DNA from 2 places in the Pseudomonas sp. NPDC087346 genome. Region 2 is predicted to be linked to the other one. Evidence: riboswitches for the same ligand, from Rfam matches in the RefSeq annotation. Region 2 holds a riboswitch; the other holds the start of a gene.
The links. Region 2 has a riboswitch for cobalamin ahead of cobW (cobalamin biosynthesis protein CobW). Riboswitches for the same ligand answer to the same signal wherever they lie in the genome.
Positions count from the first base shown of each region.

Region 1: it holds a riboswitch for cobalamin, as region 2 does, so the genes downstream of both, cobO (cob(I)yrinic acid a,c-diamide adenosyltransferase) here and cobW (cobalamin biosynthesis protein CobW) in region 2, are expected to answer to the same signal.

Region 1 is NZ_JBIUXX010000045.1:20,162-34,752, reverse strand. It holds gene ACIOZM_RS22910 (AI-2E family transporter) at 1-793, shown strand, start outside; gene hda (DnaA regulatory inactivator Hda) at 1,014-1,718, shown strand; gene ACIOZM_RS22900 (C40 family peptidase) at 1,945-2,562, shown strand; gene ACIOZM_RS22895 (C40 family peptidase) at 2,785-3,321, shown strand; gene ACIOZM_RS22890 (PQQ-dependent sugar dehydrogenase) at 3,456-4,769, opposite strand; gene ACIOZM_RS22885 (hypothetical protein) at 4,836-5,420, opposite strand; cobalamin riboswitch at 5,583-5,814, shown strand; gene cobO (cob(I)yrinic acid a,c-diamide adenosyltransferase) at 5,895-6,506, shown strand; gene ACIOZM_RS22875 (cobyrinate a,c-diamide synthase) at 6,503-7,954, shown strand; gene bluB (5,6-dimethylbenzimidazole synthase) at 7,951-8,601, shown strand; gene cbiB (adenosylcobinamide-phosphate synthase CbiB) at 8,598-9,506, shown strand; gene cobD (threonine-phosphate decarboxylase CobD) at 9,499-10,491, shown strand; gene ACIOZM_RS22855 (cobyric acid synthase) at 10,488-11,939, shown strand; gene cobU (bifunctional adenosylcobinamide kinase/adenosylcobinamide-phosphate guanylyltransferase) at 12,056-12,577, shown strand; gene cobT (nicotinate-nucleotide--dimethylbenzimidazole phosphoribosyltransferase) at 12,574-13,629, shown strand; gene cobC (alpha-ribazole phosphatase family protein) at 13,626-14,201, shown strand; gene ACIOZM_RS22835 (adenosylcobinamide-GDP ribazoletransferase) at 14,203-14,591, shown strand, end outside.
Region 2 is NZ_JBIUXX010000003.1:96,151-110,741, reverse strand. It holds gene ACIOZM_RS03115 (ATP-binding protein) at 1-112, opposite strand, end outside; gene cobN (cobaltochelatase subunit CobN) at 254-4,102, opposite strand; gene cobW (cobalamin biosynthesis protein CobW) at 4,106-5,179, opposite strand; cobalamin riboswitch at 5,280-5,491, opposite strand; cobalamin riboswitch at 5,678-5,898, shown strand; gene ACIOZM_RS03100 (CbtB domain-containing protein) at 6,018-6,215, shown strand; gene ACIOZM_RS03095 (CbtA family protein) at 6,227-6,934, shown strand; gene ACIOZM_RS03090 (cobalamin biosynthesis protein) at 6,931-7,344, shown strand; gene cobM (precorrin-4 C(11)-methyltransferase) at 7,436-8,182, shown strand; gene nfuA (Fe-S biogenesis protein NfuA) at 8,324-8,908, opposite strand; gene ACIOZM_RS03075 (acyltransferase family protein) at 8,966-10,000, opposite strand; gene ACIOZM_RS03070 (fatty acid cis/trans isomerase) at 10,166-12,448, opposite strand; gene metH (methionine synthase) at 12,604-14,591, shown strand, end outside.

The sequences.
Region 1 (14,591 bases), on a different contig from region 2:
GCTCGACTGGCTGCAACACACGGCGTTGCCGTGGGGGCAATCGAAGCTGGGGCTGTCGGACGGCTTCTGGAAGTTCGATAAAGTCAAAGCGGCGATCAGCGAGCACATGGGCCAGACCACTGACATTGTCAGTGTGGTGCTGAGTCAGGCCACGGCTTCGAGTCTGGCGTTGATCGGCTGGCTGGCCAATCTGGTGCTGATCCCGGTGGTGAGCTTCTACTTGCTGCGTGATTGGGACGTGATGATGGCGAAGATCCGCAGCCTGCTGCCGCGTGATCGGGAAGAAACCATCGTCTCGCTGGCCGGCGAATGTCACGAAGTGCTTGGCGCGTTCGTGCGCGGGCAATTGCTGGTGATGCTGGCGCTGGGGGTGATTTACGCGGCGGGCCTGATGATTGTCGGCCTGGAGTTGGGGCTGTTGATCGGCCTGATCGCAGGTCTGGCGGCCATCGTGCCGTACATGGGCTTTGTGATTGGTATCGGCGCGGCGCTGATTGCCGGCCTGTTCCAGTTTGGCGGCGATCTGTACCCTATGATCGGGATAGTCGCGGTGTTCATGATCGGTCAGGCGCTGGAAGGCATGGTGTTGACGCCATTGCTGGTCGGCGACCGGATCGGCCTGCACCCGGTCGCGGTAATCTTCGCGATTCTGGCGGGCGGCGAATTGTTCGGTTTCACCGGCGTGTTGCTGGCATTGCCGGTGGCGGCGGTGATCATGGTGCTGGTGCGCCATGTGCACGATCTGTACAAGGATTCCGACATTTATAGCGGGACGGACGAGCCCGAGCTTTAATCGCTCAGGCGGGCAGCCCGGTGGTTCACCGGGTTGGCCCGTGTTTTGCGGGCGTAACGGTTGCAGCAGCGTCAGAGAAACTGTCATAAAACCAGTGCGTTAACGCAAACCTTTGATTTTGCTTGGGGTCTGTTGCATTGTGCGCTTCGCTTCACGGGTATAAACTTCGCAAACTTTACACAGAGGCCACTAACGGTTCCTTGAGAACTGTTCAGTCAGCATGAAACCGATTCAGCTGCCCCTAGGTGTGCGTCTGCGTGACGACGCCACCTTTATCAACTACTACCCAGGCGCCAATGCCGCTGCACTCGGCTATGTCGAGCGCCTATGCGAAGCCGACGCCGGGTGGACCGAAAGTCTGATCTATCTGTGGGGCAAGAACGGCGTAGGGCGTACGCATCTGTTGCAGGCAGCCTGCCTGCGCTTCGAACAGATGGGTGAAGCGGCGGTGTATCTGCCGCTGGCCGAATTGATGGATCGCGGTATCGAAATCCTCGACAACCTTGAACAGTACGAACTGGTTTGTCTCGATGACTTGCACGCCGTAGCGGGCAAGGCTGATTGGGAAGAGGCGCTGTTTCATCTGTTCAATCGACTGCGTGACAGCGGTCGGCGTCTGCTGATCGCAGCCTCCACCTCGCCACGCGAGCTGCCGGTAAAACTGGCTGACTTGAAATCGCGCCTGACCCTGGCGTTGATTTTCCAGATGCGTCCTCTCTCCGATGAAGACAAACTGCGTGCCTTGCAATTGCGCGCATCGCGTCGTGGTCTGCACCTGACCGATGAAGTCGGACATTTTATTTTGACTCGCGGCACCCGCAGCATGAGTGCACTGTTCGATCTGCTCGAACAGCTCGATCAGGCCTCCTTGCAGGCTCAGCGCAAGCTGACAATTCCCTTCCTCAAAGAAACTCTCGGCTGGTAGCAAACGTCCTGAAACTGCGGCTTGTAGCGGGTTTCGGCATATTTCAGGCGCCAGAAAATCCGCTTTCCTGCACGCTGTGCAGGCCGCGTATCGATTCAAATGGGCTTAAGCGCTTAGATGTAAACGAGAAACCGGGAAGTCACAAAAAGATCGATTGAATTTGCAAATGAGGTTGATAGCGGGCATAGTCTCGGCTTCTTTACAACTATCAGCCACGGTCGTGCCCATGCTAAAGCGCTTCGCACCCCTCGTGCCTCTCGCACTTGTCACCCTGTTGTACGGTTGCGCTGCTCACTCTCCAGTCCAAGAGCAGCAACAACAGGCTAAAAATTCTGCTACTGCCCAGTCTTCCGTTATTTACCAGGAAGAGCTGGCAACCGAAAAAGAACTGGCCGATTTCAACGGCAGCAAGCCTTACCAGCTTCCAGTTCTGGCCGACAGCATCCTCGAACGCGGCATGTCTCTGATCGGTACCCGTTACCGTTTCGGCGGTACCTCTGAAGCCGGTTTCGATTGCAGCGGTTTCATCGGCTACCTGTTTCGTGAAGAGGCCGGCATGAATCTGCCGCGCTCCACCCGCGAAATGATCAACGTTGATGCGCCGCTGGTAGCGCGCAGCAACCTTGAGCCGGGCGATCTGCTGTTCTTCGCCACCAATGGTCGTCGCGGTCGTGTAAGCCACGCCGGGATCTACCTGGGTGACAACCAGTTCATTCACTCCAGCAGTCGTCGCAGCGGCGGTGTTCGCATCGACAACCTGGGTGACAGCTACTGGAGCAAGAGCTTCATCGAAGCCAAGCGCGCACTTGCCAACGCGCCGACTGTAGTCACCGCTCGCAAGTAATTTCCCCCGTTGTCGCTGCCTTCGTGGCGACAAAACGGGTTCCGGCAACGGAGTAGACACAGACTTTACAGGGTGAAGTTAAAGTCTTACTTGAAGTTTGCCGCGTAGCCGCTAGAATCTTGAATCTATATTGATGGCAAACCGCCTGCGTACCCACGCAGGCGGTTTTGTTTTCTGTCCTTCCGGCAGAAAAAGCCGCAGCCAGATCAGGATGTTCTGCTAATGACGATGTCGGCCCGCCTCACATTGATGTTCTTCGCAGCGCTGCTCAGCGCCTGCGCCAGTCGCACGCCACCGCCAGCGCCGGTGGTTCGCGCTCCCGTGGTGTTCGGTTCCTCCCAGGCTTTTTCTCCCGCCGCTGAAGATGTGCTGTTCCGCGCACTCGGTCTGGTGGGCACGCCTTATCGCTGGGGCGGCAACACGCCGGACTCGGGTTTTGATTGCAGCGGCCTGATCGGTTTTGTTTACCGTGACGCTGCCGGCATCAACCTGCCGCGCTCCACACGCGAGCTGATCGTCATGCAGGCACCGAATGTCGGCAAGGAAGGCTTGCAGACCGGCGATCTGATCTTCTTCGCCACCAATGGCGGCTCTCAGGTCAGTCATGCGGGAATCTACGTCGGGGAAGGGCGCTTCGTGCATGCGCCGGCTACCGGCGGCACGGTGAAGTTGGACAGTCTGTCGAAGGCGTATTGGCAGAAGGCTTATCTGAGTGCGAAGCGGGTGTTGCAGCCGGAGCATCTGGCGCATAACCCTTAGTCAAGCTTACATCGAACCCTGTGGGAGCGGGCTTGCCCGCGATGGCGGTGGGTCAGTCAATATAAGTGCTGGCTGAACCGGCCTCATCGCGGGCAAGCCCGCTCCCACAGGAATTGCATTTAACAGCTAGATATTCACTTCGTGGACGACACTCGCCACACCTTGTTCCCCACGTCATCCGCCACCAGCAAATCCCCTTGCTGGTCGATCACCACGCCTACCGGGCGACCCAGCGCGTTCTCATCCTTGTCGAGGAATCCGGTCAACACATCCACCGGTTGCCCATTCGGCTTGCCTGCTGCAAACGGCACGAAAATCACTTTATAACCACTGTGCGGTTTACGGTTCCAAGAGCCGTGCTGGCCAATGAATGCGCCTTCCTTGAACTGCGCCGGCAGCGAATTACCCTCGGCGAACGTAAGGCCCAGCGATGCCGTATGCGGGCCGACCGCGTAGTCCGGCGCGATGGCTTTGGCCACCAGATCCAGATTCTGCGGATTTACCCGCACATCAACATGCTGGCCGTAATAGCTGAAGGGCCAGCCATAGAACGCGCCATCCTTGACCGAGGTGATGTAATCCGGCACCAGGTCGCTGCCGATTTCATCGCGCTCGTTGACCGCTGTCCACAGCGCGCCGCTGGTGGGTTCCCAGGCCAGGCCATTGGGATTGCGGATGCCCGAGGCGAAGATCCGGTGATTGCCGGTTGCCCGGTCCACTTCCCAAATGGCGGCGCGACCTTGTTCTGCTTCCAGACCATTTTCGCCAACGTTACTGTTCGAGCCGACGGTGACGTAAAGCTTGCTGCCGTCCTTGCTGGCAATGACGTTTTTCGTCCAGTGGTGATTGATGGTGCCGCCCGGCAGGTCGGTGACCTTGATCGGTTGCGTCTTGATCTCGGTCGCGCCGGGTTCATAGTGAAAGCGCAACAAGCGGTCAGTGTCGGCGACATACAAGTCATTGCCGACCAGGGTCATGCCGAACGGTGAGTTGAGGTTTTGCAGAAACACTGTGCGTGTTTCGGCCACGCCGTCGTGATCGGCATCGCGCAGCAAGGTGATGCGATTGGCACTCGGCACGCCGGCCCCGGCCTTGCCCATGACTTTCTTCATCACCCAGCCACGAATGCCGCTGCTGTCGTCGGGTTTCGGCGGGGCGTTGGTTTCCGCCACCAACACGTCGCCATTGGGCAGCACATAGAGCCAGCGCGGGTGATCAAGGCCTTCGGCGAATGCGGCGACTTGGGTGCCTGCCGCTGCGGTCGGTTTGCCGCCCTCGGGCCAGCCGATCGCCGGAGCAATGTTCACCGTCGGGATCAGCGTTTTGTTCGGTTCGGGCAACTTGGGTGACGGGCCGGTGCCGTCGGAGACTTGCAGGCTGGAGGATTCACCACAGGCGGCGAGCCCTCCGGCGAGGGCGATGACGAAAACGAGCTGGGGCTTGCGCATTACTGATCTTCCCTATGAATGCATTCCTAATCATAGAGGACCACGCAAGCCCGATGGTTCAACTGCTCAACCGCGCGCCTCTTTGAACAGTACGGCGATGCCCGGGTGATAGTTGCCCGCTTCACTGCGCAATTTGCGGTAGGCGTAGGGGAAGTACCAGGCGACGGCGCAGGTGTGTTCCTTTTGCAGGTCGTCGACCATGTCTTGCAGCTCTTCCGGGCTGGCGCTGTGTTGAGCCTTTTGCGGCGCGACGAACAGGCAACCGAGCTTGAGATCACTGGCGAAGCTGATGCGTTTGGCGTCGCTGGTGATGTCCAGCAGCGCTTGGGTCAGGTTCAGGTTGTTGACCCGTGGCCAGCGCTGCGTGGCCTGAATGAATGCGCGATCCTCGCTGCCGGCGAGAAACAGGTCGGCGCGCACGTTGCGCTCGCCGTCTTCATTCTGTTTGCGGGTGGCAGTCTGTTCCAGCGTCACCAGTTCGGCCATCCATGCCGCCGCCGAGAGCAAGCCGAGGTTGGCTTTTTCGTCGTGCCAGTAAGGCGTGTCGCTGTCGCCGCGCACGGCGTTGTAACGGTCAATACAGTCAAACCAGCGTTCAAGCACCGGGCGCAGGAATTCCAGGCGCGGATTGCTGATGATCATGCCTTGCATCGTAATCATCCTTATTGTTGTGATGTGCTTTTCAGATAAAGCATGGCTCTTTGATATCACTTGTAACAGTGTGGCACAAGATTGGCGTCAGATAATTGATCGGCGGCAGTTATTCGCCCGATGGCCGCCTCTTTAATTGACGCTCCACCCCCAACCCTCTAACCTTCGCGGCTTGTTTCAGGTGCTCTGTGACCCACGTCGACAGAGTGAAACAGGGAAGCCGGTGAGGGTTGTCTTCAGGCGAAGAACAATCACGATCCCGGCGCTGCCCCCGCAACGGTAAATGAGTGAAAACTGCGCATCTAGCCACTGTGTCGAAAGACCCGGGAAGGCGCGCAGACTGGCGAATCGCCGCTCATGAGCCCGGAGACCGGCCTGATCCATCCAGCGGCATCACGGTGGGCGATGCCAGGCTTTTTGCCGTCTATTCTTGTGCCTGCCCGCCGTTATCCAGCCTCAACGGAGAGCTCCCCCATGACTGATTCCCCCGAGCGTGACGAACGCCATCTGGCGCGTATGCAGCGCAAAAAAGCCGTGATCGACGAACGCATCGCCAATTCGCCTGACGAGTGCGGCCTGGTGCTGGTGCTGACCGGCAATGGCAAAGGCAAAAGCAGTTCGGCGTTCGGCATGCTCGCCCGCGCCATGGGCCACGGCATGCAGTGCGGTGTGGTGCAGTTCATCAAGGGCCGCAACAGCACTGGCGAAGAACTGTTCTTCCGCCGCTTTCCCGAGCAGGTGCGTTTTCATGTGATGGGCGAGGGCTTCACCTGGGAAACCCAGGATCGCCAGCGTGATATCGCCGCCGCCGAAGCCGCGTGGGAAGTGTCTCGCGAACTGTTGCGTGACCCGTCGATCGGTCTGGTGGTGCTGGATGAATTGAACATCGCCCTAAAGCACGGCTACCTCGATCTCGATCAGGTGCTCAGTGACTTGCAGGCGCGTCCGCCGATGCAGCATGTGATCGTCACCGGTCGTGCGGCCAAACCGGAAATGATCGAGATGGGCGATACGGTCACCGAGATGGGCATGATCAAACACGCCTTCCAGGCTGGCATCAAAGCGCAGAAAGGCGTCGAACTTTGAATCAACCACGTCACTGCCCGGCGGTACTGATCGCCGCGCCGGCCTCCGGTCAGGGCAAGACCACCGTCACCGCAGCATTGGCCCGATTGCACCGCAATCAGGGGCGCAAGGTTCGCGTCTTCAAATGCGGGCCGGATTTTCTCGATCCGATGATTCTCGAGCGCGCCAGCGGTGCGCCGGTCTATCAGTTGGATATGTGGATGGTCGGCGAGCAGGAAAGCCGTCGCCTGTTGTGGGAAGCCGCAGGCGAAGCAGACCTGATCCTGATCGAAGGCGTGATGGGTTTGTTCGACGGCACGCCGTCGAGCGCCGATCTGGCGCGGCATTTTGGTGTGCCGGTGCTCGGCGTGATTGACGGCACTGCCATGGCGCAGACTTTTGGTGCCTTGGCGCTGGGGCTGGCGCGTTATCAGCCGGACTTGCCGTTCGCCGGAGTCCTGGCCAATCGCGTCGGCACGTTGCGTCATGCGCAACTGCTCGAAGGCAGCCTTACCGAAGGTTTGCGCTGGTACGGCGCACTGTCGCGGGAAACCGGGATCGAACTGCCGAGCCGCCATCTTGGCCTGGTCCAGGCCAGTGAACTGAACGACCTCGACGTGCGCCTCGATGCCGCTGCCGAAGCCTTGGCCAGCAGTTGCGAGGTAGCGCTGCCACCGGCGGTGGAATTCGCCGCGCCGGACGTACTCGTCGCCGAGCCATTGCTGGCCGGCGTGCGCATCGCCGTTGCCCGTGATGAAGCGTTTGCCTTCACCTACGGCGCCAGTCTCGATTTGCTGCGGGCGATGGGCGCCGAATTGAGCTTCTTCTCGCCGATCCGCGATACGCAATTGCCTGACGCCGACAGTCTGTATCTGCCCGGTGGTTACCCGGAATTGCATCATGTTGCGTTGGCGCAGAACACCTCAATGATCGATGCGATTCGTGCGCATCACGCCGCTGGCAAACCGTTGCTCGCGGAATGTGGCGGCATGCTTTATCTGCTCGATTCGTTGATTGATGTTGAGGGCACTCGTGCCGAACTGGTCGGCTTGCTGAGCGGCGATGCGGTGATGCAGAAACGTCTGGCGGCGCTGGCGCTGCAAGCGGTGGATTTGCCGGAAGGCTCGTTGCGCGGTCATACCTATCACCATTCGCTGACCACCACCGAACTGACGCCGATTGCCCGGGGCCTGAGCCCGAATGGTGGGCGTGGGGCGGAGGCGGTTTATCGGGATGGGCGGATGACGGCTTCCTATGTTCACTTCTATTTCCCGTCGAATCCTGTGGCTGTCGCGGCACTGTTTGCACCTGGATCCACAATTGCTATCGCTAGCAGGCTAGCTCCCACAGTGGGCGATGTCGGGTCTGAAGAAATCCAATCCCCTGTGGGAAAAGGCAGCCTGGTTGCGGCATTGCCTGAAGAAACCGTACCCCCTGTGGGAGCTGGCTTGCCAGCGATGGGGCCATGACAGACAACGCATTCTCCGAGACTGAACGCCAAGCCGTTTACCGCGCCATCGCCGAACGCCGCGACATGCGCCACTTCACCGGCGGCACCGTCGAGCCCGAGCTGCTGCGCCGCCTGCTGGAAGCCGCGCATCAGGCGCCAAGCGTTGGCCTGATGCAGCCATGGCGCTTCATCCGCATCAGCGACCGTGCGCTGCGCGGGCAGATCCGCAATCTGGTGGAAGAAGAACGCATCCGCACCGCCGAAGCCCTCGGCGAGCGCAGCGATGAGTTCATGAAGCTCAAGGTCGAAGGCATCAACGACTGCGCCGAAGTCTTGGTCGCAGCGCTGATGGATGATCGTGAAAAACATATTTTCGGCCGCCGCACGCTGCCGGAAATGGACATGGCCTCGCTGTCCTGCGCAATTCAAAACCTGTGGCTGGCCTCGCGTGCCGAAGGATTGGGTATGGGCTGGGTCTCGCTGTTCGAGCCGCAAGCACTGGCCGACCTGCTGAAACTGCCGGCCGGGGCCAAGCCGTTGGCAGTGTTGTGTCTGGGCCCGGTCAAGGAATTCTATCCGGCGCCGATGCTGGTACTCGAAGGGTGGGCGCAGGCGCGTCCGCTCAATGAGTTGCTGTATGAAAATTATTGGGGAGTGAGTCAATGAGTGTGGCGTTGTTGAGTGTCGCCGCGGTCGCGCTGGATGCGCTGCTGGGTGAACCGAAACGCTGGCATCCGCTGGTGGCGTTCGGCCGTTTTGCCGGACGCATCGAGCAACGTTTCAATGGTGGTGGTCGCGGCTGGCGTAGCCACGGGGTCACCGCGTGGGTGATCGCGGTTGTGCCGCTGACCCTGCTGGCCACCGCACTTTCGTGGGCGCCATACGTGGGCTGGGTGGTCGAGATTCTCGCGCTGTATTGCGCCCTCGGTATGCGCAGTCTCGGCGAACATGTCGAGCCGGTGGCCAAGGCCCTGCGCGGCGACGATCTCGAAGAAGCACGCAAGCGCGTCGGTTATCTGGTCAGCCGGCAGACCGATGAACTGGACAGCACTGCGGTCGCCCGCGCCGCCACCGAATCGGTTCTGGAGAACGGTAGCGATGCAGTGTTTGCCGCGCTGTTCTGGTTTGTCGTGGCCGGCGCGCCCGGCGTGGTCCTCTATCGCCTGAGCAACACACTTGACGCGATGTGGGGCTATCGCAACGAACGCTTCGAGCGTTTCGGCTGGGCGGCGGCGAAAATCGACGACGTCCTCAACTACATTCCTGCGCGTCTGGTGGCGTTGACCTACGCGCTGCTCGGCAAGACCCGACTCGCTCTGAAGTGCTGGCGTACGCAGGCGCCGAAATGGGACAGCCCCAACGCCGGTCCGGTGATGGCGGCAGGCGCCGGCGCGCTGGGTGTGGAACTGGGTGGCCCGGCGATCTATCACGGCGAACTGCATGAGCGTCCGCAACTCGGTGAAGGCGCACCTGCCGATGCCGACTCCATCGACCGTGGCTGGCAATTGGTCCAGCGCGGGGTATGGTTATGGCTGCTGATTCTCTGCGTGGGGGCTGAATTCTATGCTTGAGCACGGTGGCCGGTTGCGCAAGGCTGCACTCGATTACGGGATCGCCGAAGCCGATTGGCTAGACCTGTCCAGCGGTCTGGCGCCGTGGCCGTTTCCCGTGCCGCCGATTCCGTTGCGCGCCTGGGCGCGTCTGCCGGAAACCGATGACGGTCTGGAACAGGCCGCGTGCGATTACTACGGTGCAACGCAGGTGCTGCCGGTGGCCGGTTCGCAAATGGCCATTCAGTTGCTGCCGCGTTTGCGTCGCGCCGGCAAGGTTGGTGTGCTGTCACCGTGTTATGCCGAGCATGCCGAAGCCTGGCGCCGCAGCGGTTACATCGTGCGCGAAGTGCTGGAGCAGGAAGTCGAGTTCTTTCTCGACAGCCTTGACGTGCTGGTGGTGGTCAATCCGAACAACCCGACCGGCCTGAGTCTGACCCCGGCGAAGCTGCTCGACTGGCATGCGCGACTGGCCCAGCGCGGCGGTTGGCTGGTGGTCGACGAAGCGTTCATGGACAACACCCCGCACCTGAGTCTGGCGCCGTATGCCAATCAGGTCGGGCTGATCATTCTGCGTTCGTTCGGCAAGTTCTTCGGCCTGGCCGGTGTGCGTCTGGGCTTCGTGCTGGCCGAGCGCAAGTTGCTCAAACTGCTCGCCGAACAGGTCGGTCCGTGGGCGGTCAGCGGGCCGACGCGGGTATTGGGTCAAGCCTGTCTGCAAGACACCGAAGGCCACACCCGGCAACGCGTTCGCAGCGACGAGGCCAGCGAACGCCTGGCGCTGTTGCTCGAGCGCTACGGTTTTAAACCGCAAGGCGGTTGCGCGCTGTTTCAGTGGCTGATCACTGAACACGCGCAAACGCTGCATGACTTTCTGGCCCGGCGCGGCATCCTCGTACGCATCTTCACGCATAACAGCAGTGTGCGTTTCGGACTGCCGGCCGATGCGGCCGAAGAGTCCCGTCTGGAAAAAGCGCTAGAAGCGTTTTTCAAGGAATACCAATGACCACGCTGATGGTGCAGGGCACCACTTCCGATGCCGGTAAAAGCACGCTGGTGACGGCGTTATGCCGCTGGGCGACCCGTCAGGGCGTCGCGGTGGTGCCGTTCAAGCCGCAGAACATGGCGCTCAACAGCGCGGTGACCGCGGATGGCGGCGAGATCGGTCGCGCCCAGGCCGTGCAGGCGCAAGCGGCGAACCTTGAGCCGCACACCGACATGAATCCGGTACTGCTCAAGCCGAATAGTGATACCGGCGCGCAGGTCATCATCCATGGCCGTGCGGTCACCAGCATGAACGCCGTCGCTTATCACGATTACAAAGCCATCGCGATGCAAGCGGTGCTGGCCTCGCATCAGCGCCTCAGCGCCGCGTATCCACTGGTGATGGTCGAAGGCGCAGGCTCGCCGGCCGAGATTAATCTGCGTGCCGGCGATATCGCCAACATGGGTTTCGCCGAAGCGGTGGATTGCCCGGTGTTGCTGATTGCCGACATCAATCGCGGTGGAGTTTTCGCCCATTTGGTCGGCACGCTGGAACTGCTTTCGCCGAGTGAGCAGGCGCGGGTCAAGGGCTTCATCATCAACCGTTTTCGTGGCGACATCGCCTTGCTGCAACCGGGCCTCGACTGGCTGGAACAGCGTACCGGCAAACCGGTGGTTGGCGTGTTGCCCTATGTGATGGATCTGCATCTGGAAGCCGAGGACGGCATCGATCAGCGCCAGACCGACAAGGCCGAGCGAGTGTTGAAAGTGCTGGTGCCGGTGTTGCCGCGCATCAGCAATCACACCGACTTCGATCCGTTGCGTCTGCATCCTCAGGTCGATCTGCAATTCGTCGGCCCGGGGCAGGCGATTCCTGCGGCGGACCTGATCATCCTGCCGGGTTCGAAAAGCGTACGCAGCGACTTGGCTTATTTACGCGCCAATGGCTGGGACACCGCCATCAGCCGACATTTGCGCTATGGCGGCAAAGTGCTGGGGATTTGCGGCGGTCTGCAAATGCTCGGCGAGCAGGTGCACGATCCGCTGGGTCTGGAAGGTGCGCCCGGTTCCAGTGCCGGACTGGGTTTGCTTGCGTTTGAGACCAGGCTCGAAGCCGAGAAGCAATTGCGCAATGTGCGCGGGCGTCTGGCGCTGGAAGAGGCTGAGGTCAGCGGTTATGAAATCCATGCGGGCGTGACCACTGGCCCGGCGCTGGAAAACCCTGCTGTGCGGCTGGATGACGGGCGCTGTGACGGTGCGCAAAGTCTGGATGGACAGATTTTCGGCACGTATCTGCATGGCTTGTTCGAGTCGCCGGCAGCCAGTGCGGCGCTGTTGCGCTGGGCGGGCTTGAGTGATGTGCAGGAAGTGGATTACCACGGGTTGCGCGAGCGCGATATCGAGCGGCTGGCGGATCTGGTGGAGACGCATCTGGATACTGATCTGTTGCGTCAGCTCTGTGGGATTTGAGGTGAATGCATCGCGAGCAGGCTCACTCCTACAAGGGATTGTTCGCGATCAACTGTAGGAGTGAGCCTGCTCGCGATGGCTGAAATCGGCACACCGCCAATTTGAAGGAATGAACCATGCTCCAACTGATCCTCGGCGGCGCCCGCTCCGGCAAAAGTCGGCTGGCAGAAAAACTCGCCAGCGACAGCCATCTGGCCGTGACCTACATCGCTACCAGCCAACCGCTGGACGGTGAAATGAGCGATCGCGTCGCCCATCACCGCGCCCGCCGTCCTGTCGAATGGGCACTCATCGAAGAGCCGCTGCAACTGGCCCGCGTCCTGCGTGAGAACGCCAGTGCCGAGCGCTGCCTGCTGGTGGATTGCCTGACCCTGTGGCTGACCAATCTGCTGATGCTCGATGACGCCGGACGCCTCGCTGCCGAACGCGAAGCTTTGCTCGACTGCCTGGCGTCATTGCCAGGGGAAATCATTTTTGTCAGCAACGAGACCGGAATGGGTGTCGTACCGCTGGGCGAATTGACTCGCCGCTATGTCGATGAAGCCGGTTGGCTGCATCAAGCTCTGGCTGAGCGCTGTCAGCGAGTCGTCCTGACCGTCGCCGGCCTGCCCCTGACTCTGAAAGGATCTGCGCTATGACTCAAACCTGGTGGCTGAACCCGTGCAAACCGGTCGATGCAGATGCCGTTGCACAAGCAGCGGCGCGTCAACAACAACTGACCAAACCGGCCGGCTCTCTTGGTCGCCTGGAAGCGGTGGCGGTGCAACTCGCCGGTTTGCAGGGGCAGGTCAAGCCGCAGCTAAGTCAGCTGTGGATCGCGATTTTTGCCGGTGACCATGGCGTGGTGGCTGAAGGGGTTTCGGCATTCCCGCAGGAAGTTACCGGGCAGATGCTGCTCAACTTCGTCAGCGGCGGCGCGGCGATCAGTGTGTTGGCGCGACAGCTCGGTGCAGAGCTGGAAGTGGTCGATCTCGGTACCGTGACGCCGACCCTGAACTTGCCGGGTGTACGCCATCTGAACATCGGCCCAGGCACGGCGAACTTCGTCAAAGGCGCAGCGATGACTCAGGCGCAGGGCGAACTCGCCTTGCAGGCCGGTCGCGACAGCGTACTGCGGGCGAAAGCCGCCGGTGCGCAGTTGTTCATCGGTGGCGAAATGGGCATCGGCAACACCACCGCCGCCAGTGCATTGGCCTGTGCCTTGCTCGATTGCCCGGTGCTGCATCTGACCGGCCCGGGCACCGGACTGAATGCCGAGGGCGTCAGCCACAAGGCGCAAGTAATCGAACGTGCGTTGGCGTTGCATGCCGCGCAGCGCGGTGATGCGCTGCAAACCCTGTTCAACCTCGGCGGTTTCGAAATCGCGGCACTGGTTGGCGCCTATCTGGCCTGTGCCCAGGAAGGCGTCGCGGTGCTGGTGGATGGTTTTATCTGCACCGTCGCGGCGTTGGTTGCCGTGCGTTTGAATCCGGCCTGCCGCGAGTGGCTGTTGTTCGGCCATCGTGGTGCCGAGCCGGGTCATCGGCATGTGCTCGAAGCCCTCGGCGCCGAGCCGTTGCTGGAACTCGGTCTGCGTCTGGGTGAGGGCAGTGGTGCGGCGCTGGCGGTGCCGTTGTTGCGTCTGGCGTGCGATCTGCACGGGCAGATGGCGACGTTCGCTGAAGCCGCAGTGGCGGATCGTCCGGCATGACGTTGCGCCTGGATCTGCTGCGTCACGGTGAGACCGAATTGGGTGCTGGCCTGCGCGGCAGTCTCGACGATGCGCTCACCGAAAAAGGCTGGACGCAGATGCGTGACGCGGTGGTCGCGGGTGGGCCGTGGGATCGCTTGATCAGTTCGCCGTTGCAGCGTTGTGCGCGGTTTGCCGCCGAGCTGGGCGACAAGTTGAATCTGTCGGTGCATCTGGACAAGGATCTGCAAGAGCTGCATTTCGGTGCCTGGGAAGGGCAGAGCGCGGCGGCGTTAATGGAAACTGACGCCGAAGCGTTAGGGCTGTTCTGGGCTGATCCGTACGGGTTTACGCCACCGCAGGGCGAGCCGGTCAGCGACTTTTCCGTGCGGGTGCTCGCCGCTGTCGCGCGTTTGCATCAGGCGTATGCCGGAGAGCGAGTGTTGTTGATCAGTCATGGCGGGGTCATGCGTCTGTTACTGGCACAGGCACGAGGGTTGCCGCGTGAGCAACTGCTTAACGTCGAAGTCGGCCATGGTGCGTTGTTCGGGCTGACGGTCGAGGCCGATGGTTTGCTCAAGGAGCGTTGCTGAAATGTTGCCGCTGTGGATCGCCCTGCAATTTCTCAGCAGTCTGCCGATTCGTCTGTCGGGGATGCCGGCGCCGGAACAACTCGGGCGCTCGTTGCTGTTTTATCCGCTGGTGGGCTTGCTGTTCGGGGTGATTCTCTGGGCGTTGAATCTGCTGCTGTCCGGCGCGCCATTGCTGTTGCATGCCGCGTTGTTGCTGACGGTTTGGGTGTTGCTCAGCGGCGCGCTGCATCTTGATGGTCTGGCGGACAGCGCTGACGCCTGGCTCGGCGGTTTTGGTGATCGCGAGCGTACGCTGACGATCATGAAAGATCCGCGCAGCGGGCCGATTGCCGTGGTGACATTGGCGTTGGTGTTGTTGCTCAAGTTCACCGCACTGGTGGCGTTGATCGA
Region 2 (14,591 bases):
CTTCGATCAGCACGCCGCCGATTTTCGGGTCGATGGCGGTGAGGTACAGCGCGAGTTTCAGATCATCGGCGCCGACCACGGCGGACAGCGGAAAGTGTGGGGTGTCAGTCATTTTCGATACTCGGTCATGGTCGGTGAAAGGCTTTCAACTGTAGGAGTGAGCCTGCCCGCGATAGCGTTTCATCAGTCAAATTTCTATTAACTGAACCGACGTTATCGCGAGCAGGCTCGCTCCCACAGGGGCTGCGGTGTGTCAGCCATCTTCTTCTATATCCAGCAGCAGATTTTCCAGCGCCTCTTTATACAGCCCCGGTTCCTGCCACATCCCGCGTTGCTGAGCTTCAAGCATCCGCTCTGTCATATCGCGCAGCGCATGTGGATTATGCTCACGGACGAAATCCCGGGTCGCCGGATCAAGCAAGTAGGCATCCGCCAGCAAGGCGTACTGGTGATCGTCGATCAACTGCGTGGTGGCATCGAAGGCAAACAGGTTATCGACTGTCGCCGCCAGTTCAAACGCACCTTTGTAGCCGTGACGCTTGACCCCGTCGATCCATTTCGGATTGGCTGCCCGTGAGCGAATCACCCGGTTCAGTTCTTCCTTCAGGGTGCGGATTTTCGGCAGATCCGGTTGGCTGTGATCGCCGTGATAACTGGCCGCTGCTTCGCCGCGCAAGGTTTCCACCGCCGCCAGCATGCCGCCCTGAAACTGGTAATAATCGTTGGAATCGAGCAAGTCGTGCTCGCGGTTGTCCTGATTCTGCAGTACCGCTTGCACTTGGCTCAAACGCTGAACGAATTGTTCGCGAGCGGCAGTGCCTTCATCCGAGCCGCCGTAAGCGTAGGCGCCCCAGTTCAGATAAACCTCGGCCAGATCCTCGCGGCTCTGCCACAAACGACCGTCGATCGCGCCCTGCACGCCTGCGCCATAAGCACCGGGTTTGGCGCCGAAAATCCGCCAACCGGCCTGACGCCGTGCAGACTCATCGTCCAGACCCGATGCCAGCAATGCTTCGCGCTCGGCGCGCACCTTGGCGGCAAGTGGGTTGAGATCGTCAGGTTCATCCAGCGCCGCCACCGCTTGCACTGCCGCGTCGAACAGCCGGATCAGATTGGCGAAGGCGTCGCGGAAGAATCCCGAGACCCGCAACGTGACATCGACCCGTGGCCGGTCGAGCAAACTCAATGGCAGGATTTCGAAATCATCGACGCGCTGACTGCCGGTGGCCCACACCGGGCGCACGCCCATCAGCGCCATGGCCTGGGCGATGTCATCGCCGCCAGTGCGCATGGTCGCCGTGCCCCAGACCGACAGGCCGAGCTGGCGCAAGTGGTCGCCGTGATCCTGCAAATGCCGTTCGAGAATCAGCGTGGCCGACTGGAAACCGATGCGCCACGCGGTGGTGGTCGGCAGGTTGCGTACGTCCACCGAGTAGAAATTACGTCCGGTCGGCAGCACGTCGAGGCGGCCACGACTCGGTGCGCCGCTTGGCCCGGCGGGCACGAAACGACCGCTGAGGGCGTCGAGCAGGCCGCGCATTTCTGCCGGGCCGCAAGCGTCGAGGCGTGGCGCGACGACTTCGCGCAGCGACTGGATGATCGCATCAACATCAGTCCACCCCGCCCCCTGTAGGAGTGAGCCTGCTCGCGATAGCGGTTTATCAGTCGCATCTGTGTCAACTGAAAGGATGCCATCGCGAGCAGGCTCACTCCTACAGGGATCATTCAGTGTTTGGGAGATTAGTTGCGCGGCGAACAGTTCGAGACGTTCGCGGGTATCACCGGCTGTGCGCCAGACTTCATCGCTGACCTGTTGCAGCTCTTCAGGGCGCGGTCCGACCCACGGCTCGGCCAACGCGCAATCCAGCGGATCGAAACCCAGCTCAAACGCCTTGGCCAGTGCCCGCAGCAGACTCGATTGCGCGCCCTTGCCGTCGCCACGCGGAATCCGCAGCAACGCCAGCAAGGTATCGATGCGCAAACGCCCGGTCGGCGATTCGCCAAAAATATGCAGACCATCGCGAATCTGCGATTCCTTCAGATCACACAAATAAGTGTCGAGACGCGGCAGCCAGATCGCTGCATCGGCGTCGCTGTCGAGCGCCGCGTCGAGTTGCAGTTCGCGGTCAATCTGCGTGTCGCGCACCAACTGCAGAATGTCGCGCTGCAACTCGCGGGCACGGCGCGGATCGAGCAATTGCGCTTCGTAATATTCGTCAGCCAACAGCTCCAGATTACGCAACGGGCCGTAGGTTTCGGCACGGGTCAGCGGCGGCATCAGGTGATCGATGATCACCGCTTGCGTGCGGCGCTTGGCCTGGGCGCCCTCGCCCGGGTCGTTGACGATAAACGGATAGATATTCGGCAGCGGACCGAGCAGTGCATCCGGCCAGCAGTTTTCCGAAAGTCCGACGCCCTTGCCCGGCAACCATTCAAGGTTGCCGTGCTTGCCGACGTGAATCACGCCATGGGCGCCGTAGGTCTGGCGCAACCAGAAGTAAAACGCCAGATAAGCGTGCGGCGGCACCAGATCCGGGTCGTGGTAAACCGCACTCGGATCAACCTGATAACCACGGGCCGGCTGGATACCAACGAAGGTCAGGCCGAAACGCAAACCGGCGATCATCATTCGCCCGTCGCGACACATCGGATCGTTTTGCGGTGTGCCCCAGCGCTCCAGCACGGCGGCGCGGTTGGCTTCGGGCAAGGCTTCGAACATTTTCAGGTAGTCATCCATGCCCAGACTTTGCTGGCATGGACGCTGATCGAGGGTGTCGAGGTCATTGCTGACGCCGCCGAGCAGTTGCTGAATCAGTTCGGTGCCGCTGGCAGGCAGCTCAGCCGCCAGCGGATAACCTTCTGCCTGCATCGCCCGCAGGATATTCAGCGCTGCCGCAGGGGTATCGAGGCCGACGCCGTTACCGATCCGACCATCGCGGGTCGGGTAGTTGGCGAGAATCAGCGCAATGCGCTTTTCGCCATTCGGCACCCGTGCCAGATCGATCCAGCGTCGCGCCAGCTCCGCGACAAAGTCCATGCGCTCTGGCGCGGCGCGGTAACAGACGACATCGGACTGACTGCGCTCACTGCGCCATGCCAGATCCTTGAAGCTGATCGGACGGCTGATAATGCGTCCGTCGAGTTCCGGCAACGCGATATGCATCGCCAAATCCCGTGGGCCGAGTCCTTGCTCACTGGCGCGCCAGCCGGGTTCGTTGTCCTGAGCGCAGATCGCCTGAATCACCGGAATGTTGCGACGAAACGGCCGCAGATGCGGTGCTTCAGGGCTGGACTGGGCGAAACCGGTGGTATTTAAAATCACCCCGACTTCGACCTCATCCAGCCAATCCTCGACCACCGTCAGGCAGCCGAGCTCTTTCAAACTGGCCACGGCAATCGGCAAGGGGTTAAGCCCTGCCGCTTGCAGACGTTGGCAGAAAACATCGATGAACGCAGTGTTCGCCGCTTGCAAATGCGAGCGGTAAAACAACACCGCCGCCACTGGTTGACCGGGCAGCCATTCGGCTTGCCAGTCACTCAGTGCGGCGGTGTTTTTTTGTGGATGGTAAATCGCCGTGCGCGGCAAGGTTTGCGGCTCGGCCCAGCCGTAATCCCGGGCCAGCCAGCGATTGGCCAGACAACGGAAAAAATCCAGCGCGTTGCCCATGCCGCCCTGACGCAAAAACTGCCAGAGCCGGTCACGATCCTCGGCACCGACGGTGCTCAAGTCACTGAGTTCCGGGTCGGGACGGTCGTCGCCCGGCACCAGAATCACCTGCACACCGCGCTCGGACAGTTCGATCAGTCGCTCGACGCCGTAACGCCAATAAGCGATACCGCCGTGCAGCGAGATCAGAATAACTTTGGCGTGACGCAGAACCTCATCGACGTAGAGGTCGACCGAGGCGTGGTTCTGCACCTGCATCGGATTGGCCAGACGCAGGCTCGGGTAATCCTCGGGTAATTGCTGCGCGGCTTCGGCGAGCAGCGCCAGGCTGGAATCGCCGCTGCACAGAATCACCAGCTCGGCGGGGGTTTGTCCAAGGTCGGCGATGTTGTCATCCGACACGAAACCGCCGGGCTGGGTCCTGAGCAGGTGCATGGGTTAAACGCTGAGCGCAGCGCGCAATTGCGCTTCGAGTTGCGCGGCGTCGAGTTCTTGGCCGATCAGCACCAGACGCGTGACACGCGCTTCATCGGCGCCCCACTGACGGTCGAAGTGCTTGTCGAAACGCGTGCCCACACCTTGAATCAGCAGGCGCATCGGCTTGTTCGGGATCGCCGCGAAACCTTTGACGCGCAGGATGCCGTGCTTGACCACGAGTTGCGTCAGGGCGTCGAGCAGCAGGCTTTCGTCAGCTTGCGGCAGTTCGATGGAGATCGAATCGAAGGCGTCGTGATCGTGGTCATCGTGGTCGTCATCGCCTTCACCGTGGTGGTGATCGTGATGGCTGTGACGGCTGTCGATGTGTTCTTCAGAGCCGGCGCCGAGACCGATCAGCACGTCCAGCGGCACGCGACCGTTGCTCGCTTCGATGATTTTCACTGCGGGCGGCAGCTCTTCGGCGACTTCAAGACGTACGCGAGCCAGATCTTCCGGACTGGTCTGATCGGCCTTGTTGAGGATGACGAGGTCAGCGCTGGCCAGTTGGTCGGCGAACAGTTCATGCAGCGGCGATTCGTGATCGAGGTTCGGGTCGAGTTTGCGCTGGGCATCGACCTGATCCGGGAACGCAGCGAACGTACCGGCAGCAACTGCCGGGCTGTCGACCACGGTGATCACCGCGTCAACGGTGCAGGCGCTGCGGATTTCCGGCCACTGGAAGGCCTGGACCAGCGGTTTTGGCAGGGCCAGACCCGAAGTTTCGATCAGGATATGGTCGAGATCACCGCGACGCGCGACCAGTTCACGCATCACCGGGAAGAATTCTTCCTGGACCGTGCAGCACAGGCAGCCGTTGGCCAGCTCGTAAACGCGGCCAACAGCCTCTTCCTCGGTGCAACCGATGGTGCATTGCTTGAGGATTTCACCGTCGATGCCGAGTTCGCCGAACTCGTTGACGATCACCGCGATACGGCGGCCCTGAGCGTTGTCGAGCATGTGCCGCAGCAACGTGGTTTTACCCGAACCGAGGAAACCGGTGACGATGGTGACGGGGAGTTTGGCCAGTGTTTTCATCGCGATGCCCTTTGGCAAGGTGGCGGGCAACGGGACGAGGACCGGCAACGCGGTCGCGCCTGCCAGAAGAGTTCGCCACCGGATCACCCCGCCCGGTTGTAGTGAGAATCTGTGACGAGGCAGGTCTCCTGGCTGACGGCGTTCAGGCATTGAGCCTGGCATTCACTGCGCCTTCCCGCCGGCTCTTTGCAGAGTCTGGCAGTGGCGTGGCAGCGAACATCGCCGTTCACAGTTGCGGGGGCAGCCGCGGCTTGAACCGCGTTCCCTTCTTAGCTTCGACAGTGTCGAAGAACCTCGAATGCGCAAGGCTACGCATCGCTTGGGAGCGGGTCAATGTCCAAGCGAGGTTCGTACCGACTGGAATGACGCCTTCGCGAGCAGGCTCGCTCCCACAGGTAGCGCTTTCCAATGTGGGAGCGAGCCTGCTCGCGAAGGTAGCGACTCGGTTTCAAGACGAACGCCCATGTCAATTTGACTCAAATCCCCCGCCCATGGTCTCCTGTGCGCCTTGTTACGGGTGCCCTTTACTGGGTGAAACGGGAAACCGGTGAATCATGTGCTTTACTCAAGCGCATGTCAGTCCGGTGCTGCCCCCGCAACGGTAAGCGAGCGAAGCGTCAGATCCACTGTGCCCAAGGCATGGGAAGGTGATGCTTGCAGGTCGGCTGAACGCCAACCCCTCGTGAGCCCGGAGACCGGCCCGCAACACACAGTGCGCGAAATCGCCACTGAACATAACAACCCGCGGTGGGCGGGCGCTGTTTGAACCTCTGCGTGCCCGGCTCGCAGGGGTTTTCATGCGCTCTACCTGTCCGCTGACACTTCAGAGGGAAGCGCCATGTCGATCATCAGCAGCACCGGCAGCAACACGGACAAAATCTCCAGCACTACCACCCTGAGCCAACGCCTGATCGCCGCCATTGGCGCGTCGATCCTCGGCGCCTGCCTGGTGTATTTCGCCGGTTTCTCGCACATCGAAGCGGTACACAACGCCGCTCACGATACCCGCCACAGCGCCGCGTTCCCGTGCCACTGAGACCTGCCGATATGATCAAGCGTATTGCGCAAACCGCAGGTTTCACCGGTCTGCTGGCCGCCCTGCTCCTCACTCTGCTGCAAAGTTTCTGGGTTTCGCCGCTGATTTTGCAGGCCGAGACTTACGAAAAATCCGAGCCGGCTGCCGTTGAAGTCCACGAACACGCCGCTGGCGCCATGGCTGCGCACACTCACGACGCCGAAGCCTGGGAGCCGGCAGATGGCTGGCAACGCGTGGTCTCGACCACTGGCGGCAATCTCGTGGTAGCGGTCGGTTTCGCCCTGATGCTCGCGGGTCTCTACACCCTGCGCGCGCCGACCAAAACCTCCCAGGGTTTGCTCTGGGGTCTGGCCGGTTACGCGACTTTCGTTCTGGCTCCGACGCTGGGTCTGCCGCCTGAATTGCCGGGCACTGCCGCAGCAGATCTGGCCTCGCGGCAGATATGGTGGATCGGCACTGCCGCGTCCACGGCTGTCGGCCTGGCGTTGATCGTGTTCAGTCGTCACTGGCTGATGAAGATCCTCGGTGTGGCGATTCTGGCAGTGCCGCATGTACTCGGCGCGCCACAACCGCAAGTGCATTCGATGCTGGCGCCGGAAGCGCTGGAAGCACAGTTCAAAATCGCCTCGCAGTTGACCAACGTCGCGTTCTGGCTGGCCTTGGGCCTGATCAGCGCGTGGTTGTTCCGCCGCAAAAATCCTGGTCAATACCACGCATGACCGATGCCAGCGCAGCGCCGACCTTTGTGGTCGGCCTGGGCTGCCAACGCGGCTGCCCCGTCAGCACGTTGCGCGCATTACTCGATCAGGCCTTGCAGGCCCATCGCATCGACCTTCAGGCGATCAAGGCCCTGGCCAGCATCGATCTGAAACGCGACGAACCCGGATTGCAGGAACTCGCCGCACAATTGGCGTTGCCGCTGTTGTATTTCAGCAGTGAAGAACTCGCCAGCTATCAGGCACGATTAAGCCATCATTCACAAATCGCCTACGAGCGAACCGGTTGCTACGGTGTCGCCGAAAGCGCCGCGCTGGCGCTGGCCGAACAGCTGATTCAGGCACCGGCAAAACTGCTGATTTCCCGGCAAAAGTACGCTCAGGCAACGCTGGCATTGGCCGGCGCCGCATAAAATCCCGATAATCTGCGCCATTGATCATGAGCATTCTTCATCTGAGTGCCCTGTGAAGCGTCACCCTGCCCTGTTTTTTAAGGATTCAACGATGACCGTCTACTTCATCGGCGCCGGCCCCGGCGACCCGGAATTGATCACCGTAAAAGGTCAGCGGCTGATCCGCAGTTGCCCGGTGATCATCTACGCAGGCTCGCTGGTGCCCGAGGCGGTGCTGGAAGGTCATCAGGCGGAAACGGTGGTCAACAGCGCTGAATTACATCTGGAACAGATCATTGATCTGATCAAGTTCGCCCATGCCAAAGGACAGGATGTGGCGCGGGTGCACTCGGGCGATCCGAGCCTGTACGGCGCAATCGGCGAGCAGATTCGCTATCTGCGCGAGCTGAACATACCTTTTGAAATCATCCCCGGCGTGACGGCTACTGCCGCGTGTGCAGCGTTGCTGGGCGCTGAACTGACCCTGCCGGACGTCTCGCAAAGCGTGATTCTGACCCGTTATGCCGACAAGACCGCGATGCCGGCTGGCGAGGAACTCGGCAGCCTCGCGCAGCATGGCGCGACCATGGCGATTCATTTGGGGGTCAATCATCTGGAGAAGATACTCGCCGAATTACTGCCGCATTACGGCGCGGATTGCCCGATTGCAGTGATTCATCGGGCGACGTGGCCGGATCAGGATTGGGTCACTGGGACGCTGGAGGATATTGCCGGGAAGGTTACCGCCAAGGGGTTTCGGCGTACGGCGCTGATACTGGTCGGGCGGGTGCTGGGCAGCGATCATTTCAGTGAGTCGTCGCTGTATCGTGCGGGGCATGCGCACCTATACAGGCCCTGAAAAGCAAAAGATCGCAGCCTTCGGCAGCTCCTACAAGGGAATGATTACACCTGTAGGAGCTGCCGAAGGCTGCGATCTTTTGATCTTGTAGACAATGCATTCATCACAGGAAAATGCATTGCCTGAATCGCAGCGAACGCCTTAGTAGTAAGCGTTTTCTTTCTGCGTGTGGTCGGTCACGTCGCGAACGCCCTTGAGCTCTGGAATACGCTCAAGCAAGGTGCGCTCGATGCCTTCCTTCAAGGTCACGTCGGCCTGACCGCAACCCTGGCAACCACCGCCGAACTGCAGAACGGCGATGCCGTCTTCAACCACATCGATCAGGCTGACCTGACCGCCGTGGCTGGCCAGCCCCGGGTTGATTTCTGTTTGCAGGTAGTAGTTGATGCGCTCGTTGACCGGGCTTTCGGCGTTGACCATCGGCACTTTGGCGTTTGGCGCCTTGATGGTCAGTTGACCACCCATGCGGTCGGTGGCGTAGTCGACGACGGCATCGTCAAGGAACGCTTCGCTGAACGAATCGATATAGGCGGTGAAGCTTTTCAGCCCCAGCGCGGTGTCTTCAGGTTTTTCTTCGCCCGGCTTGCAGTAGGCAATGCAGGTTTCGGCGTACTGGGTGCCAGGCTGGGTGATGAAGACGCGGATGCCGATGCCCGGGGTGTTCTGCTTGGAGAGCAGATCAGCCAGGTAATCGTGGGCGGCGTCGGTAATGGTAATAGCGGTCATGGAAACTCCTCGCAGGCTTGGGCGCAGTTTACGCCAATCATCGCGCCGGACAAAGTCCTAGTATTTTTGTCGGGAAAGGTTCTCGACACGCCTTTGCGCCGGTTCGCCATCAATCCGCGCTTTAAGCCACTGATAGCTGCGTTTTTCTACCCATTCGTAGCTCAACCATGAGCCGACACCGATGGCCAGCACGCACACGACGAACATCAGATAGGGATTGATCCCGTAGCGCCGCGCCACAAAACCACCCGCCGACAGCACCAGCACGTGCATCAGATACACCGAATAGGAGCAATCACCGAGCAATTTGAGCACCCGACTGCGCTGGAAATACCGCTCCAGCGCCATGCTCGCCATCACCAGCACCGCACTCGGCACGCCCCAGTTCAGCAGCCTCGGTGCCGGCGCCAGGTGATAGATCGCCAGCAACGCCGTGCCAATCCCCAACAATGGCAACCACAAGCCAGCGCCGATCCAGCCCTTGCGATAGAGCATGCCGATAGCGATACCCAGCAGGAACTCATAAACGATGTCCGAACGATAGAACTCGCTGATCCAGCCAAACCCGGTCCACGCCTGAGACACGGCAAACAGCAGCGCCGCGACCACCAGCAGACGCACCTGCAAGCGAAACAGCAACGCCCAGGCGAACAACAGGTAAAACAGGATTTCGTAGTTAAGCGTCCAGCCGACGTTCAGGGTCGGATAAAACCCGTATCCACCGGGGTTCTGCGTGGGGATGAACAGCAGCGACATCAGCAGATGACCCCAATCCAGCGTCTGATCCGGCAATACCGGGCGGGCGAATACCACCAACAGCGCCATCAACAGCGTGTACAGCCAGTAGGCCGGCACGATGCGGAACAGCCGATACAACAGAAATCGCCCTGGCGCTGGAGGATTCTCTTTGGTCGACAGGAAGATCACCAGACCACTGATGACGAAGAAGATATCGACGCCCACTGCGCCTTTATCGACAAACAACTGCCCAATCGGGCCGTGTGCTTCGAAATCGAAAAAGATCTGCATGAAGTGATGGCAGACCACGGTCCACGCGGCAAGCGCCCGCAGAGCCTGCACTGAAATCAACATATTCACCCCTCTTGAATCACTACCACTCCCCTGTAGGAGCTGCGGCACGCTGCGATCTTTTGATCTTGATTGTAAGAAAACAGATCAAAAGATCGCAGCGTGCCGCAGCTCCTACAGGGATCGTGGTGTTGCTAAAGGGTGTGACAGCAGTCAGGTATCAAAAGATCAAAGATTCTCGTAGCGGTTCATGTCCAGCACGCCCTCTTCCACCGGGTCGGTCTCGTGCAGGTATTGGCTCAGGTCGTGGAAGTAGAACCAGAATTGCGGATGGCTGCGACGGATGCCCCAACGTTCGACGATCCTCTCAAACTGCGCGGCATCCTTGGCGTTTTCCATGGCATCGACAAACTCCGCCACCTGATCGGCCGGGATGTTGAAGATGAAGTTCGGATAGCTGCTGAGCACACCCGGATAAATCGTCAGGGTGTCCAGCCCCGGCTGATAACGCAGCGACTCGCCCAACAGGAATGCCACGTTGCTGTGCGCACGGTTGCGCAGCAGGCTGTAGATTTCGCGTTTGCCGCTGCGGGTTTCGATGCGCAGCATGCTCGCTTCCGGCAGTTGATCGATGACCTTCAAACCTGCCGCCGGACGCGCTGTCAGCCGACTCAAGGCTTGTTCGGCGTCTTGCAGAGCCGGATCAATGTTGGCCCGCGAGCAGTAAGCGCTGTCACAGCGATTGATCGGGTCTGGTTTGGCATTCAGGTCGCCGTAACGCGCCAGCAACTGCTTGGCGAAATCCGACTTCGGGTCTTTCTCGTCAAGCTTCAGCGCGGTCGGCTTGTCGTCGTCGATCGCCTCGTAATCCAGCCACATCTTGAATTGGCCGCTGCTCTGATACCAATCGTCGAGGTAGTCATCACGGGAATCGGCGGGCATCAGGCGCAGGAAGTTCTGTTCGGCGCCATTGCGGATCAGGTCGAAATACAGGCGCGTTTGCGCTTGATGGGAGACGTTGCCGAACACATCGAAGTTGACCGCCAACTGGTAATACGTGCGTTCCAGCAATGGATAGTCGAACAGCCACATCGTCTGCGGCACCTGACCGATCAGGCCTTTAGTCACCGCCGCGCTGTCGAAGTGGCGAAAGATGCTCAACAGCGCGTTGTCGTTGCCGGCCCAAAGGGTCGACCAGCTCGGCGCCGGCTGATCGGCGTAACTGTCGCGACGCAAAGCCTCGTACTCGTTACGCTTGTTGCGGTAGTTGTGCCACAGGCTCAGCACGCTGCCGACGTCGTCGTTCTGCCCGGGCATCGCCAGCAAAGGCGTGGCCTGACCACGATAGTTGGGGTCGGTGATGTACAGATCGTGTTCGGGAGCCTGAAACAGTGCCCAGAAGTTGTCGCGGATCACGTCTGTGGCGATCTGGCCACGACACACCGGCCCACGAATGAAAGTGCGGACGAAGTATTCGGCGTTATCGAGCATGAACTGATAACGCGCCTGCGCCGGAATCGCCTCGAAGGTCGAAAACGGATTGGCGCGGCTCTGCGGCCCGTAACCCGGCAAGGCATTAACCTGCCAGTTGCCGCTGTAGAACAGGCTCTTGACCCGCGCCATCTTCGCCGCGCTAAGCGGATAGGTGATGTGGGTTTTATGGACGATCACCCCTTGCACCGGCCACAAGCGGTAATACACCTGCGTACCCGGGTCGTCATTCGGGCGGCGAGTGGCGATCAAGTCGATTGGCTGACCGGTCGGCGTACGCGAGCGCACCCACTGGAAGAAATGCCCCGGCTCGCCGTCCTTGAAATAGATGTGTGCGAGATACAAATGCTCGAACAACCAGCGCCCGACCAGACTCTCACGAGCGCCGGGAGTGTTGAGCAGGTTTTCCCACTGGACGATTTGCAACGCCTCTTGGGCGCTCGGCGCCAGGCCTTGCTCGTCAATCGGTGCGCCGGACGCCAGCCAGCGCTGTAGCGTCTGGTATTGCTGATTGGTCAGCCCGGTGACTGCCAGCGGCATGCCTTCCTTTCGATGGGCGCCGGCATAACCGTCGAACTCGGCGGGCATGGCGCACATATTCTGGCGATTCAGACCCAGCACGATGTCTTCCGGCAGCTTGGCGTTAGGCGTCAACGGGGTTTGGTGCCCCAGCTCCAGCATGCGCGCCATCAATGCGGCCTGACTGCCCTGAGCGTCGATTACTGAATAGAAGCCCTTCTGCTGCCAGGCACGTTTGCCGAAAGCATCGTAGAACAGCCGAGTGGTTGGCGCGGCTTGCGTGCGCTCGCCATCGTAGACCGGCATCTTGCTTGCACCCCGACCGACGCCTTCGCCGCTACCGAGGTTGAGCTGACAGGCGGAGTCGTAGCACGCATGGCAGGCAACGCATTTTTCGGTGAAGATCGGTTGAATGTCGCGGGTGTACGAGATGACGGGATCTTGCGCAGCGGCGCCCCAGCTCAGGAACAACAATACGATGCTGATGACGCGGTACGACATGACCTGATCCCGATGCTTGAAAAAACGCCGCGATTCTACCGTTATGACGCTCGTACCAACATGAGCGATATTCATGCAAAACCAGCACATGCTCCAATAGCGCGCAGGTTTGTTATGATTCCGGCCCTTCGTAATGGTCTTTTCGAGTAGTCCCAATGTCCGATCGCAGCGTTCGCCTTCAAGCTCTCAAGCAAGCTCTCAAAGAGCGCATCCTGATACTCGATGGCGGCATGGGCACGATGATCCAGAGCTACAAGCTCGAGGAGCAGGATTATCGTGGCAAACGCTTCGCCGACTGGCCGTCTGACGTCAAAGGCAACAACGACCTTCTGGTGTTGACCCGCCCTGACGTGATTGGTGGCATCGAGAAGGCTTATCTGGATGCCGGCGCCGACATTCTGGAAACAAACACCTTCAACGCCACGCAGATTTCCATGGCCGACTACGGCATGCAAAGTCTGGCCTACGAATTAAACGTAGAAGGCGCACGCCTGGCGCGCAAGGTCGCTGATGCCAAGACCCAGGAAAACCCGGCCAAGCCGCGTTTTGTCGCAGGCGTGCTCGGCCCGACCAGCCGTACCTGCTCGCTGTCGCCTGACGTCAACAATCCCGGCTACCGCAACGTCACCTTTGATGAGCTGGTGGAAAACTACACCGAAGCCACCAAAGGCCTGATCGAGGGCGGCGCCGACCTGATTCTGATCGAGACCATCTTCGACACCCTCAACGCCAAAGCCGCGATCTTTGCGGTTCAAGGCGTATTTGAAGAACTGGGCTTCGAGTTGCCGATCATGATTTCCGGCACCATTACCGATGCCTCCGGCCGTACCCTGTCCGGGCAAACCACCGAAGCGTTCTGGAACTCGGTGGCGCACGCCAAACCGATTTCGGTCGGTCTGAACTGCGCACTCGGCGCCAGTGAATTGCGCCCGTATCTGGAAGAACTGTCGAACAAGGCCAGCACCCACGTTTCCGCACACCCGAACGCCGGCCTGCCAAACGAATTCGGCGAGTACGACGAACTGCCGTCGGAAACCGCCAAGGTCATCGAAGAATTCGCCCAAAGCGGTTTCCTGAACATCGTCGGCGGCTGCTGCGGCACCACCCCGGGCCACATCGAAGCCATCGCCAATGCCGTGGCCGGTTACGCACCGCGACAGATTCCGGACATCCCGAAAGCCTGCCGCCTGTCGGGCCTTGAGCCATTCACCATCGACCGCAGCTCGCTGTTCGTCAACGTCGGTGAGCGGACCAACATTACCGGTTCCGCCAAGTTCGCCCGACTGATCCGCGAAGACAACTACACCGAAGCACTGGAAGTCGCCCTGCAACAGGTCGAGGCCGGTGCGCAGGTGATCGACATCAACATGGACGAAGGGATGCTCGATTCGAAGAAGGCCATGGTGACCTTCCTCAATCTGATCGCCGGCGAACCGGACATCTCCCGTGTACCGATCATGATCGACTCCTCGAAATGGGAAGTGATCGAAGCCGGCCTCAAGTGCATTCAGGGCAAGGGCATCGTCAACTCGATCAGCATGAAAGAAGGCGTCGAGCAGTTCATTCACCACGCCAAACTGTGCAAGCGTTACGGCGCTGCCGTGGTGGTGATGGCCTTCGACGAATCCGGCCAGGCCGACACCGAAGCGCGCAAGAAAGAGATCTGCAAACGCTCTTACGACATTCTGGTCAACGAAGTCGGCTTCCCGCCGGAAGACATCATCTTCGACCCGAACATCTTCGCCGTGGCCACCGGTATCGAAGAACACAACAACTACGCTGTGGACTTCATCAATGCCTGCGCCTACATCCGTGACGAACTGCCGTATGCGCTGACCTCCGGTGGCGTGTCCAACGTGTCGTTCTCGTTCCGTGGCAACAACCCGGTGCGTGAAGCGATCCACTCAGTGTTCCTGCTGTACGCGATCCGTGCTGGCCTGACCATGGGCATCGTCAACGCCGGTCAGCTGGAAATCTACGACCAGATCCCGCAAGAACTGCGCGACGCCGTTGAAGACGTGATCCTCAACCGCACCCCGGAAGGCACCGACGCCCTCCTCGCCATCGCCGACAAATACAAGGGCGACGGCAGCGTCAAGGAAGCCGAGACCGAAGAGTGGCGTAGCTGGGAGGTCAACAAGCG